Regions from separate parts of the Pseudarthrobacter sp. MOO14 genome, predicted to be linked through region 1. Evidence: riboswitches for the same ligand, from Rfam matches in the RefSeq annotation. Region 1 holds a riboswitch; the other holds the start of a gene.
What was found. Region 1 has a riboswitch for thiamine pyrophosphate ahead of thiD (bifunctional hydroxymethylpyrimidine kinase/phosphomethylpyrimidine kinase). Riboswitches for the same ligand answer to the same signal wherever they lie in the genome.
Positions count from the first base shown of each region.

Region 2: another riboswitch for thiamine pyrophosphate. It lies ahead of AC4EEV_RS09780 (ECF transporter S component); the one in region 1 lies ahead of thiD (bifunctional hydroxymethylpyrimidine kinase/phosphomethylpyrimidine kinase).

Region 1 covers NZ_CM177849.1:496,648-500,852, reverse strand. Annotated here, with positions in the region: gene AC4EEV_RS02300 (Rne/Rng family ribonuclease) at 1-2,333, shown strand, start outside; TPP riboswitch at 2,484-2,581, shown strand; gene thiD (bifunctional hydroxymethylpyrimidine kinase/phosphomethylpyrimidine kinase) at 2,589-4,109, shown strand.
Region 2 covers NZ_CM177849.1:2,072,235-2,076,439, reverse strand. Annotated here, with positions in the region: gene AC4EEV_RS09800 (Na+/H+ antiporter subunit E) at 1-172, shown strand, start outside; gene AC4EEV_RS09795 (MrpF/PhaF family protein) at 169-447, shown strand; gene mnhG (monovalent cation/H(+) antiporter subunit G) at 437-850, shown strand; gene AC4EEV_RS09785 (DUF4235 domain-containing protein) at 851-1,114, opposite strand; TPP riboswitch at 1,334-1,474, shown strand; gene AC4EEV_RS09780 (ECF transporter S component) at 1,542-2,165, shown strand; gene AC4EEV_RS09775 (ABC transporter ATP-binding protein) at 2,165-3,712, shown strand; gene AC4EEV_RS09770 (energy-coupling factor transporter transmembrane component T family protein) at 3,709-4,205, shown strand, end outside.

The sequences.
Region 1 (4,205 bases):
GCGAAGCGCCGGTCAACAACCGGGTCACCAGCGTCAAGGGCTCCACCCGCCTTGAGGCCAAGAAGCAGCGCCGCCGCGAATCCCGCGACACCGGCCGCCGCCGCACCGTGATCACCGAAGCCGAGTTCCTGGCCCGCCGCGAATCCGTGGACCGCCAGATGATCGTCCGGCAGCGCGACGACAGAATCCAGATCGGCGTCCTCGAAGACGGCGTCCTGGCCGAGCACTTCGTGTCCAAGACGCAGCAGGACTCGCTGATCGGCAACGTCTACCTGGGCAAGGTCCAGAACGTGCTGCCGTCCATGGAAGCTGCTTTCGTGGACATCGGACGCGGCCGCAACGCCGTGCTGTACGCCGGCGAGGTCAACTGGGAAGCCGTCAACCTCGAAGGCAAGCAGCGCCGGATCGAAAACGCCCTGAAGTCCGGCGACACTGTCCTGGTTCAGGTGACCAAGGACCCTGTGGGCCACAAGGGCGCCCGCCTCACCAGCCAGATCTCCTTGCCCGGACGCTACCTGGTGTACGTGCCCGGCGGCTCCATGACCGGCATTTCCCGCAAACTGCCGGACGTCGAACGCAACCGCCTCAAGCGCATCCTCAAGGACCGCCTCCCCGAACACGCCGGTGTCATCGTCCGCACCGCCGCAGAGGGCGCCTCCGAAGAGGAACTCACGCACGACATCAACCGGCTGCGCGCACAGTGGGAAGGCATCGAAAGCCAGTCCACCTCCACCAAGGTCCTTGCCCCCGAACTGCTGTACGGCGAACCGGACCTGACCATCAAGGTGGTCCGCGACGTCTTCAACGAGGACTTCTCCAAGCTGATCGTCTCCGGCGAGGAAGCCTGGGACACCATCGAGGCCTACGTCACCTACGTCGCCCCGGACCTGGTGGGCCGCCTCGAGAAGTGGACCAAGGACCAGGACATCTTCTCCGCCTGGCGGATCGATGAGCAGATCCACAAGGCACTCGAGCGCAAGGTGTTCCTGCCCTCCGGCGGTTCCCTGGTCATCGACCGGACCGAAGCCATGACCGTGGTGGACGTCAACACCGGCAAGTTCACCGGCAGCGGCGGCAACCTCGAGGAAACCGTCACCAAGAACAACCTCGAAGCTGCCGAGGAAGTGGTGCGCCAGCTGAGGCTGCGCGATATTGGCGGCATCATCGTGATCGACTTCATCGACATGGTGCTCGAATCCAACCGGGACCTGGTCCTGCGCCGCCTCGTCGAGTGCCTGGGCCGCGACCGGACCAAGCACCAGGTTGCCGAGGTCACGTCCCTGGGCCTGGTCCAGATGACCCGCAAGCGCATGGGCACGGGCCTGCTGGAAGTCTTCGGCGAGCAATGCGAGGCGTGTGCCGGACGCGGCGTCGTGACCCATGACGATCCCGTGGAGCACCGCCGCGCCAACATCGTGGCGGCCGAACACCACGTCCAGCGCGCCGACAACCGTCCCGAAGCCCGCGGGGAGGCCCACCGCCCCGACGGACAGCGGACCGATGCCGGCCAGCCCGGTGCACGCCCCGAGCGGAAGCGCCGCCGTGGACGCGGCGGCCAGCAGGCCGAGGCAGTACCGGCGCCGGCAGTGCACGTGCACACTGTGCAGCCGGATCCCAGTGACGCCGAGCGGCACGCCAAGGCTGAAGCCACCCGGCTTGCGTTGGCCAACATCGCCGCGGCGGCCCACGCGGCGCACCTCCACGACGACGAGCTGGCAGCTGCCCGGCACGCGCCGGCGGAGCAGGCTACGGCCCCGCAAGCACCGGTCCAGCCTGCACCGGCAGCTGACGGGGAAAAGCACGACGCCGATACGCACGGGCGTCCCGCGGCGGTCCTGACGTTCGGCGGCGAGAAAGTCCCGCTTCCGTTCGTGGAGCACGCGGAGGAGCAGCAGCCCAAGCCCGCCCTGACGCTGGACCGGCTCGCGGAAGCATTCGCGCACCTCGGCCAGCCGGTTTCCGCCGTCGAGGACGCTCCGAAAAATCCTGCAGCGGCTGAACCGGCAACGGAACAGGCCGCACAGGAGCCCCGGCCGCAGGGCAGCGAAGCCCCTGCGCGGGCCGCGGAAGCACCGGCTGAAAAGGACTACTCCGACCACACGCTGGAGCAGACAAGGCAGCGCAGGCCGCGCCGCCACCGGGCCGCCAGCCGAGCCCAGGGCGCCGCGAACGAAACCGCCGTCCAGCACCATGAGAACGTCCAAGCCGCAACTACCGGGCACTCACACGCAGCCAAGGCCCCCGAGCCCGCGAACCAGCAGCCTGCTGATAGCGGCAAGCGTTCCGAGGAACCCATCATCCTCGGCGTGGGCGTCCCGGCTTCGGAGCTCTAAATTCCGGCAAGCCACGGCGTCGAAAGGTGAAGTCCCCGTCTCGTGGACCATTCCCCCCGAAAGTACAGGGGGAACAGTGCACGGGGCGGGGACTTCCTGCATCTGGCCGCTGTCACCTTTAGCCGGGCACCGCGCCACCGGCTAGGCTGGGAAACCGACACGGGGTGCCGCGCAGAAGGCCGGCTGAGATCCACACCCGTTGAACCTGTCCGGCTAGTACCGGCGAAGGGATGTCTGTTGTCTTCGACCCTCTCCATGCCCCTGCCAAGTGCCTCCACTGACGCCTCCGGCACCCCTGCGGGCCGCGACATCCCACGGGTCCTCTCCATTGCGGGCTCGGATCCATCCGGCGGAGCAGGAGTCCAAGCGGACCTGAAGAGCATTGCAGCGCACGGCGGATATGGCATGGCCGCCATCACGGCACTGACGGCGCAAAATACCCGTGGCGTTGTGGCCGTCCACGTCCCGCCTGCTGCGTTCCTGGCGCAGCAGCTCGATGCCGTCAGCGACGACATCACCATCGACGCCGTCAAGATCGGCATGCTCGGCGACGAAGCGGTGATCCGCACGGTCCAGCAATGGCTCGACAAGGTGCGTCCCGCCGTCGTAGTCCTGGACCCGGTGATGGTGGCCACCAGCGGCGACCGCCTGCTGAAGGAAACCGCCGAAGCCGCCCTCCGCGACCTGCTCCCGCTTGCCCACCTCATCACCCCCAACCTGCCCGAACTGGCCATGCTGGTGGGCGAAGAGCCAGCGGGGGACTGGGAAGGTGCGCTGGACCAGGGCAGGCGCCTGGCGGATGCCACCGGCGCCACCGTCCTGGTAAAAGGCGGACACCTGTCAGGCGAAGGCTGCCCGGACGCCCTGGTGAACACCGCCGGTGTGCTGGCCCGGGACGTGGTGGAAGTGCCCGGCCCCCGCGTCAACACCCGCAACAGCCACGGGACGGGTTGTTCGCTGTCCTCTGCCATGGCCACGGTCCAGGCCCGGTTGGGCGACTGGGAAGGGGCGCTGCGGACGGTCAAGCCCTGGCTGGCCGGAGCGCTTGAGGATTCCGGCAGGCTGGAGGTCGGCCACGGGAACGGGCCCGTGCACCACTTCCACCATGTGCGGCCCCACCTGCCGGAAGGCGGCTTCGCGGCCAGGCTCTGGGCCGAAGCCCGGCAGGACCTGGCGGATATTTACGCCCTGGACTTCATCCAAGGCCTGGTCTCCGGCGAACTGGCGGAAAAGGACTTTGCCTACTATCTGGCCCAGGACGCCCAATACCTCAACGGCTACTCCCGGGTCCTGGCCCGTGCCAGTGCCCTGGCCCCCTCCGAAGAGGAGCAGCTGTTCTGGGCGGGCTCGGCCCGGCAGTGCCTGGAGGTTGAATCGGAACTGCACCGCTCGTGGCTCAGCACCCGGCCCGGGCAGACGGGCCTGGGACCCGTCACCAAGTCCTACGTTGACCACCTCACAGCCGTCTCGGCGTCGGGCAGCTATGCCGTCCTTGCCGCCGCCGTCCTGCCCTGCTTCTGGCTCTACGCCGAGGTTGGCAGGACACTGCACGCCCGGTTCCTCGCGGCGGGCGAACCGGACGGGCACGCGTACGCCGCGTGGCTCCGCACCTATGCCGACGAGGGCTTCGCCGAGGCCACCCGGCAGGCCATCGCCATGGTGGATGCGGCCGGACGGAAGGCCTCCGACCATGAACAGGCCGCCATGGTCACGGCGTTCAAGCAGTCCTGCCGGCTCGAAGTGGAATTCTTCGACGCGCCGCGCATTCACTCCTGACGTCCAACGGCGGCGCCCCGGCTACAATGGATACGCACGGTTGCGGCGCTGCATGCCATGCTGTGGTTACTATCACAGCCGGCCCTCCGGAACCAG
Region 2 (4,205 bases), 1.6 Mb from region 1:
GGTGGAGGTGGACCGCCCGGCCTCCACCCTGTACCTGCACGCACTCAACATCACCTCCAAGCAGGACATCGAGGGCCTGCGGAACGAGGTCCGGTCCATCGAAGCGGGCCTGATCCGCATCATGGGTTCCGCCGAAGAACTTGAAGCCGTCCGAATGGAGGCGTCTGCATGATGCCTGTTGTCCTGGCGGTCACGGCCGTCATCTTCTCCCTCGCCGCGGGCGGGGCCATCATCAGGATTGCCCGCGGCCCTTCGCTGCTGGACCGGGTCCTTGCGGCCGATGTCCTGCTCGCCATCCTGGGCGGGGCCCTGTGCGTGGACATGGCCGTGAACCGGCACCTGAACAACCTGATGCTGGTGGTGGCCATCTCCATCATTGGGTTCATCGGGTCGGTCACGGTGGCCCGGTTCGTCGCCGACCGGAGGGTGAACCCCCATGAATCCTGACTTTTCCGGCGCGGACGCGTGGATCGACCTTGCCTCCGCGGTGTTCATGGTGGCGGGTGCGCTCCTGTCCCTGGGCGCCGCCATCGGGCTGCTCCGCTTCCCGGACCTGATGAGCCGCATGCACGCCGCCACCAAGCCGCAGGTCCTGGGCCTGTTCCTGCTGCTGGCAGCCATTGGGCTGCAGATGCGCAGCTGGTGGGTTTGGCCGGTCCTGGTGGTGGCCTGGATCTTCCAGCTGCTCACGGTGCCGGTGTCCGCGCACATGGTGGGCCGGGCCGGCTACCGCACCAAGCACCTGCACCGGGAGCTGCTCGCCGCCGATGAGCTTGAGGCCGTAGTGCAAAAAGCCGCCGCCGAGGCTGCCCTGACGGACAACCGCGACGACGGCGAAAACCGCCAGTAGCTAGACGATGTCCTGCGTCTTGGCGAAGCGGGTGATGGCGCGCTGGGTGCCCCGGTTGGCCAGGACCTGGATGATGGCGCTGACGGAGGCGGAGATCAGTGCGAAGGTCAAGGCCGACCGCAGGCTGGTGGGCACGTCCTCGCCCTTGCCGCTGGGCGGCTTCTGCCCGGTGGTCTTTTCCCAGATGGTGTTGACGAGCTTGGTGCCGACCAGGCCTGCGCCCAGGCTCACCGCGGTACCGAGCAGCTTGATGAAGAGGTTCATTCCTAGTACTCCTTGCGGGCGGAAAACGGACTGTCTCCAGCCTAGCCGTACACCCGGACCGGTCCGGGCAAGGGCATGGCCGGCATCCTCTCGGGCCCGCTGACGGCGGTCCGCGGTCACATCCGGTTCAACAGCCGGCATGGCCGCCGCCCAGCCCCCGCCAGGTGTAAACTTGACCACGCCCAAACCGGGCAGTATTTACACGCGAACATCAACATTCAAAAACGACAGGGGAGCGCCGCCGTCGGACAACCTGGCCATGCCGGGAACCGCAGGTGGGCGCTGAGAGTGCGGGACAGCCGCAGACCCTCGAACCTGATCCGGTTAGTACCGGCGCAAGGGAGTCGAGTTCTCAAAGTGTCCGGCCGGACCGGCAACAGTCCGCCAGCCGGAGCCACTTTCCCCTCCTGTTACCCAGGAGGATCACATGAGTACTGCTGCAATCAAGAAGACCACCAGTAAGTCCTGGCGCGTCGTCGACATCGTGGTGGCGGCCCTGGTGGCCATCGCCGGCGGAGTCATTTTCTGGGCCTGGGACCAGGGCGCCGCCGCCCTGTCGGCCCCCATGAACGCCGCCTACCCGCCCCTGACCGGGATCCTGGCCGGCGGCTGGATGATTCCCGGCGTGCTGGGAATGCTCATCATCCGCAAACCCGGAGCCGCCCTGTTCTGCGAAACCGTGGCCGCAACGGGCGAGCTCCTAATGGGTTCCCAGTATGGCGCCTCCGTCCTTTTCTCCGGTTTCATCCAGGGGTTGGGCGCGGAAATCATCTTCGCGGTCTTCGTCTACCGCAAGTTCAACCTGCCCGTCTCCCTCGTGGCGGGGGCGGCCGCGGGCTTCTTCTGCGGCCTGAATGACTCATTCGCACCGTGGGGCTGGAACATTGCCTACTCCGGGGCGGACAAGCTCGCCTATATCGTCCTGACCACGGTGTCCGGCGCGGTGCTGGCGGGCGCGTTGTCCTGGCTCGCCACCCGCGGCCTGGCCCGCACCGGGGTGCTGAGTTCCTTCGCGTCCCGCAAGGCTGCAACGGAGCCAGTTTTCTCCTGATGGCACCTTCCCAGGACGCCGCAGGAGGCGTGCGCCCTGCCGCCGTCACGGCCCGCGGCTGGGGCTGGCGGCATGCCGGCAGGGCCAAACCTGCCGTCCACGCCCTCGACCTGGATATCCGCCCCGGCGAGCGGGTACTCCTGCTCGGTCCCTCGGGTGCCGGGAAGTCGACGCTCCTGCATGCCCTCGCCGGGGTCCTGGGCGACATCAACGACGACGGCGAGGCCGGCGATGCGGACGAGTCCGGTTCGTTGCTGGTTGACGGCGCCCCGCCCCTCGAGCGTCGCGGCCGCTCCGGCCTGATGCAGCAGGACCCGGAGACGCAGGTGGTCCTCTCCCGGGTAGGGGACGACGTCGCCTTCGGCGCCGAGAACCTTGCCGTGCCCCGCGACGCCATCTGGGCGCGCGTGCACGAGGCGCTTGCCGACGTCGGACTGTCCCACCTCCCGCTGGACCACCCGACGTCGGCCCTCTCCGGCGGTCAGAAACAGCGCCTGGCGCTGGCGGGCATCCTGGCGATGCGTCCCGGGCTGATCCTGCTGGACGAGCCCACCGCCAACCTTGACCCGGACGGCGTCCTGGAGGTCCGGGACGCCGTGGCACGCTGCCTCGACAAGACCGGGGCCACTTTGGTGGTGGTGGAGCACCGGGTTTCCGTCTGGAAGGACCTGGTGGACCGGATCGTGGTCCTGCAGCCGGGCTCCGCCTCGGATCCCGCCGTGCTCCTGGACGGACCTCCGGACCGGGTGCTCAGCGAGGCCCGGGCCATGCTGACGGCGGCCGGAGTCTGGGTGCCGGGGTATGTGCCGGCCACCCGCCGCCGGTCCGGCATCCCGGCCGCCGTAACCGGCAACCTCCTGCTTGCAGCCGAAGACCTGGCGGTCTCCCGCGAGCGTCCCCGCCGCAAAGGCTTCCGGAAGATTCCGCCGGTTCCTGTCCAGGAGGGTGTTGCCGCGCAGGTCCGGGCCGGCCAGGCGCTGGCCGTCACCGGCCCGAACGGCGCCGGAAAATCAACGTTCGCACTGACCCTTGCCGGGCTCCTTGAACCGGTGTCCGGAAAGGTGTCGGCCGCCGTGGACCTTAGCCGCGGTGCCGGGATCGACCCCTACGCGTGGAAGGCAGAGCAGTTGATCTCACGGGTGGGCACCGTGTTCCAGGAACCGGAGCACCAGTTCGTGACGGGCAAGGTGTTGGACGAGCTGCTGTTCGGGCCGCGGCACCTGGGCCACGGCGAGGACCGGGTGGAGGAACTGCTGGAGCGGCTGCGGCTCACCCAGCTGGTGGACGCCAATCCCTACACATTGTCCGGCGGTGAGAAGCGTCGGCTGTCCGTGGCCACGGTCCTGGCCGCCAGCCCGCAGGTGCTGGTCCTGGACGAGCCGACGTTCGGGCAGGACGCCAACACCTGGGCGGAGCTGGCCTCGTTCCTCTCCGAACTCCTGGACGCCGGCACGGCCGTGGTGTCCGTGACCCACGACGCCGAATTCACCCGGGCTTTGGGCGGGGCCGAGCTGCGGATGGCCGCCACGGAACCGGTGGCGCCATGAGGCAGCAGCTGACCCTGGACGGCAACCGCGCCCTCCTTGCCCGGGCCAACCCGCTGAGCAAATTTGCCGCCGTCGTGATGATCACCGCGGTCCTGGCGCTGTCCATCGACTGGGTGTCCGCGTCCGTGGCGCTGGTCTTCGAACTGATCCTGTTTCCCCTGGCCGGCCTCACCGTGTCCCTGCTCTGGCAGCGGGGCTGGCCGCTGATCCTCGCCGCCGCCATCGGCGGCTGGAGCACGTCCATCCTGGCGCCGGACAGCGGGAGGATCCTGCTCGACGCCGGCATCTGGACCATGAGCGAAGGCTCCCTCCAGCTGGGCATCGGCTTCCTGCTGCGGGGCTTCGCGATCGCCCTTCCGGCGGTGCTCCTGATGAGCTGCACCGATCCGACGGACCTTGCCGATGCGCTGGCACAGAAGGCGCGCCTGCCGCACCGGTTCGTCCTGGGAACCCTGGCGGCGATGCGCCTGGTGGGGCTCATGGCCGAGGAATG